Linked DNA regions of Geothrix sp. 21YS21S-2. The protein of the gene in region 2 interacts with the protein of the main gene of each other region in a pairwise test. Links are inferred from orthologs where the notes say so. Each region holds a gene or a part of one and is shown on either strand. Other genes may lie near its edges.

Region 1 (3,172 bases), 460 kb from region 2 along the record:
CCTGAGCCCGCGCCCGAACCCATCCCTCCCGCGGTGATGGCGGCCCCCGAGCCGGCGGCAGCGGGCGTGCCCGGAGCCGCCGATCCCCTCGCGGCCCTCCTCGCCGACCCCGTGCTGATGGACCGCCTCGCCAAGGCCGTCGTCGCCAGGCTGGGCGACCAGGCCCTCCGGGAGATCGCCTGGGAGGTCATGCCCGAACTGGCCGACCGGCTCCACCGGAACTGACCCGATGATCACCGGCTACAACACCGACGTCCGCCACGGCAACCGGATCTTCCACGTGCAGACCGAGGACAAGGGCCTGGCCAACCCCAAGATCGAAACCCTCATCTACGTGGGCGGCGAGATCCTGGACAGCTACCGGGGCACCTACGAGGACCTGCTGGCCGAGTTCCCCCTGCAGGAGAGCAGCATCCAGGCCCGCATGGACGACCAGCACAAGTCCGTGATCCGGGACATCAAGAACGGCAAGTACGACGCCACGCCCAACGACCCCCTCCTCGCCGAGCGCAGCGTCTTCAACGACAAGCCCCTGGACCAGGCCATCCTGGAGTACCTCCAGCAGGAGGGCGACACCGACACCCTCGAGATGGTGCTGGACGAGCCCATGCTCCCGAAGTTCGGGGAGCTGTTCCAGATCCGCATCCGGGCCCGTCTCTGCGTGAGCCAGAACCCCGTGCCCGGCGCCGACGTGACGATCCGCCTCATCTCCAGCCTCAAGAAGGCCACCACCCTCACCACCGGCCGCACCGACTCCGAAGGCCAGTTCCTCACCAAGGTGGAGCTCCCCCCGAGCCAGCCCGGCCACTGCGCCGTGCTGATCGCGTGCACGTCGGAGTTCGGCAACGACGAGATCCGGGCGCTGATCACCGCCTAGGAAAAGGGCCGCCCGGAGGCGGCCCTTTCTCCAGGTCCGACGGTCCTAGACGTTTTCCAGCACGGCCACGAGCAGGGTCCAGAAGTTGCCCACGGAGGCGATGCTCACGTTCTCGTCGGGGGTGTGCACGTCCCACATGCTGGGGCCGAAGGAGACCATCTGCATGCCGGGGTACTTCTCGCCGATGAGGCCGCACTCCAGGCCCGCGTGGATGGCCTTGATGGCCATGGGCCTGCCGAAGGTCTTCTCGTGCACGGCGTTGACCACCTTGACCAGGGCGGCCTTGGGATCGGGCTTCCAGCCCGGGTAGCCGTCGCCGCGCTTGGCGGTGAAGCCCGCGAGCTCGCAGGAGGCCGAGATGCGGTTGGCCATGTCGATCTTGGCGCTGGCGATCGAGCTGCGCTGGCTGGTGGAGATCTCGATGGTGTCGCCCGTGGTGGAGATGATGGCGAGGTTCGTGGAGGTCTGCACCAGGCCCTCGATGTCGGGGCTGTTGGACTCGACGCCGTGGGCGACGGTGTAGAGGAAGTTCACGACAGCGCGGGCGTCGCGGTCCTCCATGACCTGGGCCGGGGCGTCGGCCCTGGGCTCCACCGCCATGGCGAGGCCCGGATCGAAGGCGCCCAGGGCCGAGCGGTAGTCCTGCTCCAGCCCCTTGACCGCCACCTGGAACTCCTCGAGGCGGGCCGGGTCCAGGAAGAAGACGGCGGAAGCCTCGCGGGGGATGGCGTTGCGCTTGTTGCCGCCGGCCAGCGACGCCAGCTCCAGGCCGAAGCGGGGCGCCAGGCTCCACAGGACGCCGGCCAGGATGCGCAGCGCGTTGCCGCGGCCCTGGTGGATCTCCACGCCGGAGTGGCCGCCCTTGAGGCCGAGGACCTTCAGGCGGAAGGGGGCCTTGCCCGCTGTGGCGGGGCGCAGCGCGACCTTCTTCGTGGCCATGGTGTCGATGCCGCCGGCGCAGCCGATGGTGAGGTCCCCCTCCTCCTCGCTGTCGAGGTTCAGGAGGTACTGGGCCTTGAGGATCCCCTCCGCGAGGCCGCCGGCGCCGGTGAGGCCGGTCTCCTCGTCGATGGTCACGAGCACTTCCAGGGGGCCGTGCTTGATGGTGGTCGATTCCAGCACCGCCAGGGCGGCGGCCACGCCGATGCCGTTGTCCGCGCCCAGGGTGGTGCCCGTGGCCAGGAGGCGGTCGCCGTCCCGCCGCAGGGCGATGGGGTCCTTGAGGAAGTCGTGCTTCGTGGCCTCGTTCTTCTCGCAGACCATGTCCACGTGGGCCTGGAGGGCCGTCATGGGCGCGCCCTCGCGTCCGGGGGCGGCCTTCTTGCTGATGATGACGTTGCCCACGGCGTCGCGGACCACGGTGCAGCCCAGGGCCTGGGCCTGGTCGGCCACCCACTGGGCGGCGGCGGCCTCGTTCTTGGAGCCGCGGGGGATCTTCGACAGGGCCAGGAAGTACTTCCAGAGGCCGGCGGGTTCGAGGGTGCCAAGGTCCGTCTGGGCCTTGGATTCCATGACATTTTCCATGACTTGCCTCCGTGGGTTGCGTCCGTTGGGGACCTTCGGTCCGCCGCTGATTCGATTTCCCCCAAAGGGTAGCAAACAAAGGCGGTGACCAAGCTCATTTCGTCGCCTTTTCGCCTCCCCGGGACCGGAGCCCCCCCGCAGTTCCGATACACTGGAACCCGAGCTACCACCCAGGAGCCCCCGATGCCCCAAGCGAACGCCCCATGCCTGCTGGACGCCAAGCAGATGGAGGTCCATCTCCAGCGCCTGTGCCGCGAGATCTCCGCCGTGTTCGGCAGCGACGCCTCCATCGCCCTCCTGGGCATCCGCACCCGGGGCCTGTACCTGGCCGAGCGCCTCAAGACCATGCTGGAGTCCAACCTCCAGAAGGAGATCCCCCTGGGCGTCCTGGACATCGCCCTGTACCGGGACGACCTCTCGGAGCTGGCGGGAAGCCCCATCGTCCGCCCCACCGAGATCCCCTTCAGCCTCAAGGACCGCTCCGTGATCCTGGTGGACGACGTGCTCTTCACCGGGCGCACCATCCGGGCCGCGCTGGACGCCCTGCTGGACCACGGCCGCCCCAAGCGGGTGTGGCTGGCGGTGCTGGTGGACCGCGGCGGCCGCGAACTGCCCATCCAGGCCGAGTTCGTGGGCATCAAGATGGACGTGGCCATGACCAACCGGGTATCGGTCCACATGAAGGACGTGGACGGCGAGGACGCCGTCCTCCTCGAGAGCCGGAACTAGCCATGCCCCAGACCTACCGCTTCCCCCACCGCCACCTGCTGG
Region 2 (3,303 bases):
CTCGAGGCTGGGCAGCTCCATGGCGACCCGGAGCGCGACCCCTTCCTGTCCGAACTGGTAGTCCAGGCGCTTGCGGCTGGGCGAGGCGGCCGAGTGGGCCAGGAAGGCCTCCCCCGCCATCTGCTGGAAGCTCACCTGGCTGAAGCGCGCGAAGGGGTGCTGCGGGGGCACCGCCAGCACCAGGTCGTCCCGGAAGAGGGCCTGGGTCTCCAGGTCCCGGTGGCTGGGCGCATAGGAGAGGAAGCCGAAATCCAGGTCCTGGTCCAGGAGGGCCGTGGGGATCCCGGAGGCCGGACACTGCACCAGCTCGATCTTGGCGTGCGGGTGGTCCAGACGGAAGCCCTCGATGAGGGACGGCAGGAGGTAGTCGCACAGGAGCCCGTTGGCCGCAAGGCGGAGCACCCCGCGCTTGCCGTTGCGGCGCTCCGCCATGGTCTTGACCGCCCCGTCCCACAGGTGGAGCATGCGCCCGGCGTAGGACACCAGCGCCGAGCCGGCCCCCGTGAGCACCGCGCGCCGGGAGGTGCGGTCCAGGAGCTGCACCTCGAAGGTCTCCTCCAGGCGCCGGATGGCCTGGCTCACGGCGGGCTGGGAGCGGTTGAGCTTCTCGGCGACGCGGGAGAAGCTCCCCTCCTCGGCGAGGCACACCAGGATCTCGAGATCGGACAGGTTCATGGAGGACTCCAGAACGAAAAAGCCCCGCGACCTTTGGGGTGCGGGGCGGAAGGGGTGAACTGGTTCTGCTGGCTAGATGGCCCCCGCCCCGTGGTCAATAATTACGACCACCGACAGGTTGCTAAGGGCGAGGACGGTCCCGAGCGCGCGGACGCCGGCCAAACCGGCGTGGCCGGCGGCGGGGGCGAAGGTGCGGGACATGGTCATCATTGATTTCAACTAGAAACAGGGTGCAATGGCGATGTCAAGGGTTCCGTGCAGGGAGCGATTTGAAATCTGATATATTAGATATCAGCTTTCCTCTGGAGTCCCCCATGCCCGGTTCCCTTCCCTGCGCGGAGCGCCGCAACCGCCTCAAGGCGCAGATTCCCTCGGGCATCCTGCTCCTCCTCGGCAACGAGGAGAGCCCCATGAACTACGCCGACAACGCCTTCCCGTTCCGGCAGGACAGCACCTTCCTCTATTTCACGGGCGTGGACCGCCCGGGCTTCGCGGCCATCCTGGACCTGGACGAGGACCGCGCCACCCTGTTCGGGGACGACTGCACCCTGGACGACATCGTGTGGATGGGGCCCCAACCCCTGGTGCGGGACCTCGCCGACGCCGCCGGCATCGCCTTCACCGCCCCCGCAGCGGCCCTGAAGGAGCACCTCTGCCGGGCCCAGGCCTCCGGGCGTCCCGTGCACATCCTGCCTCCCTACCGGGCCGAACACCACCTGCGCCTCCTCGAGGGCCTGGGCCCCCGCGCCCCCCAGCCCTCGGCGGCCTTCATCCGCGCCGTGGCGGAACTGCGCATCCGGAAGTCCCCCGCCGAGGTCGAGGAGATCGAACGCGCCGTGGACACCTCGGTGCGCATGCACCTGGAGGCCATGGCCATGGCCCGCCCCGGCATGCGGGAGGCCGAGATCATGGGCCGCGTCACCGACATCGCCCTGGCCGCCGGCGGCGGGCTCTCCTTCCCCGTCATCGCCACCGTCCGGGGCGGCGTGCTGCACAACCACCACTACGGCAACACCCTGGAGAGCGGCCAGCTCTTCCTCCTGGACGCGGGCGCGGAGACGGCGGGCCACTACGCCGGGGACCTGTCCAGCACCTTCCCCGTGGACCGCGCGTTCACCGCGCGCCAGCGGGACATCCACGACCTGGTCCTCGGGGCCTTCCTGGCCGCGGAGGGGGCGCTGCGCCCGGGCATCGACTTCAGGGAGGTCCATCTCCTGGCCTGCCGGACCCTCGCGGCCGGCCTCAAGGACCTGGGACTGATGAAGGGAGACGTCGAGGACGCCGTGGACCAGGGGGCCCACGCCCTCTTCTTCCCCTGCGGGCTGGGGCACCTCATGGGCCTGGACGTGCACGACATGGAGAATCTGGGCGAAACCCTGGTGGGCTACGAGGGCCGGCCCCGCAGCACCCAGTTCGGCCTGAAGTCCCTGCGCCTGGCCCGGGAGCTCCAGGAGGGCTTCGTCCTCACGGTGGAGCCCGGCATCTACTTCATGCCCGAGCTGACGGAGCGCTGGCGCGCCGAGGGCCGCTTCAGGGACTTCATCGACTACGGCGCCCTGGAGGCCTACGCGGGCTTCGGCGGCCTGCGCATCGAGGAGGACTTCCTGGTGACCGCCACCGGAGCCCGCCGCCTGGGCCCGCCCAAGCCCCGCACCGCCCTCGAGATCGAAGCGGCCCGGGGGTGACCATGGCCATCGTCGCGAAGTCCCTGCGGGAACAGGTCTACGACCACCTGAAGGCCGAGCTCAAGTCGGGCGCGCTGACCAGCTCGGCCTTCCTGGACCTCAACCGCCTCGCCGCGGAACTGGGGGTGAGCCGGACCCCGCTGCGGGACGCCCTTATCCAGCTCGAGGCCGAGGAGTTCGTCACCATCTCCCCCCGCCGGGGGGTATCGGTGCGGGCCCTGGACGCCACGGACATCAAGGAGATCTACCAGCTGGTGGGGGCCCTGGAAGCCAGCGCCGTGCTGGCCTCGGCGCCCCTGGGCCCCGGGGACCTCGCCCGGCTCCGGGAGCTGGACCGGCTGGCCACCGCGGCCGTGGAAGCCGGGGACTGGCACGCCTACTACGCCCACAACTACGCGTTCCACGACTTCTTCCTGGAGCGCCAGGGGAACCGGCGCATCACCGCCCTGGTCCACCTGAAGAAGCAGCAGCTCTACGACTGGAGCCGGAAGTTCGAGCGGATCCACACCAGCTGGGAGAACAGCGGCCTGCGGGAGCACGAGGAGATGGTCGACCTCCTGGAAAAGGGCCGGTTCGAGGACGCGGCGGCCTACCTCCGGGACGTGCACTGGGGCTTCAAGGTGCAGGAGGCCTTCGTCAACCAGGTCTACTTCCAGGAGCGCGCGTGAAGGGACGGGTCTTCAACATCCAGCGTTTCTCCCTCCACGACGGCCCGGGCCTGCGCACCACCGTGTTCATGAAAGGCTGCCCCCTGGACTGCGCCTGGTGCCACAACCCCGAGAGCCAGTCCCCCTGCCGGGAGGCGGTGCTCCAGGAGGGCCTGTGCATCCGGTGCGGCACCTGCGGCCCCTTCCCGGAGGACGCCAAGGCCGAAGCCTGCCCCACCGGCGCGCGCCGCATGCTGGGCCGGGACGTGGAGGTGGAGGAGCTGGTGGAGGAGGTG

The links.
Region 1: the proteins of RAH40_RS19885 (region 2) and RAH40_RS17865 interact in binary tests that used the Escherichia coli proteins (3 or more experiments, as listed by UniProt). The link is inferred for Geothrix sp. 21YS21S-2 from one-to-one orthologs.

Annotation. Positions count from the first base shown.
Region 1 is NZ_CP132910.1:4,041,004-4,044,175, reverse strand. What follows is about bases 163-3,023. They hold RAH40_RS17865 (aminoacyl-histidine dipeptidase), read right to left. Parts: upstream 2,402-3,023; coding sequence 923-2,401; downstream 163-922. Other genes in these bases: pyrR (bifunctional pyr operon transcriptional regulator/uracil phosphoribosyltransferase PyrR), read left to right, coding at 2,585-3,023; RAH40_RS17870 (hypothetical protein), read left to right, coding at 230-877; RAH40_RS17875 (response regulator), read left to right, coding at 163-225. Outside these bases: more of RAH40_RS17875, read left to right, coding at 1-162; more of pyrR, read left to right, coding at 3,024-3,130; RAH40_RS17855 (aspartate carbamoyltransferase catalytic subunit), read left to right, coding at 3,133-3,172. UniProt on the Escherichia coli protein: Dipeptidase with broad substrate specificity. Requires dipeptide substrates with an unblocked N-terminus and the amino group in the alpha or beta position.
Region 2 is NZ_CP132910.1:4,505,358-4,508,660, reverse strand. What follows is about bases 183-3,174. They hold RAH40_RS19885 (aminopeptidase P family protein), read left to right. Parts: upstream 183-989; coding sequence 990-2,360; downstream 2,361-3,174. Other genes in these bases: RAH40_RS19875 (glycyl-radical enzyme activating protein), read left to right, coding at 3,025-3,174; RAH40_RS19880 (GntR family transcriptional regulator), read left to right, coding at 2,363-3,028; RAH40_RS19890 (hypothetical protein), read right to left, coding at 748-882; RAH40_RS19895 (LysR family transcriptional regulator), read right to left, coding at 183-675. In the rest of the region: more of RAH40_RS19895, read right to left, coding at 1-182; more of RAH40_RS19875, read left to right, coding at 3,175-3,303.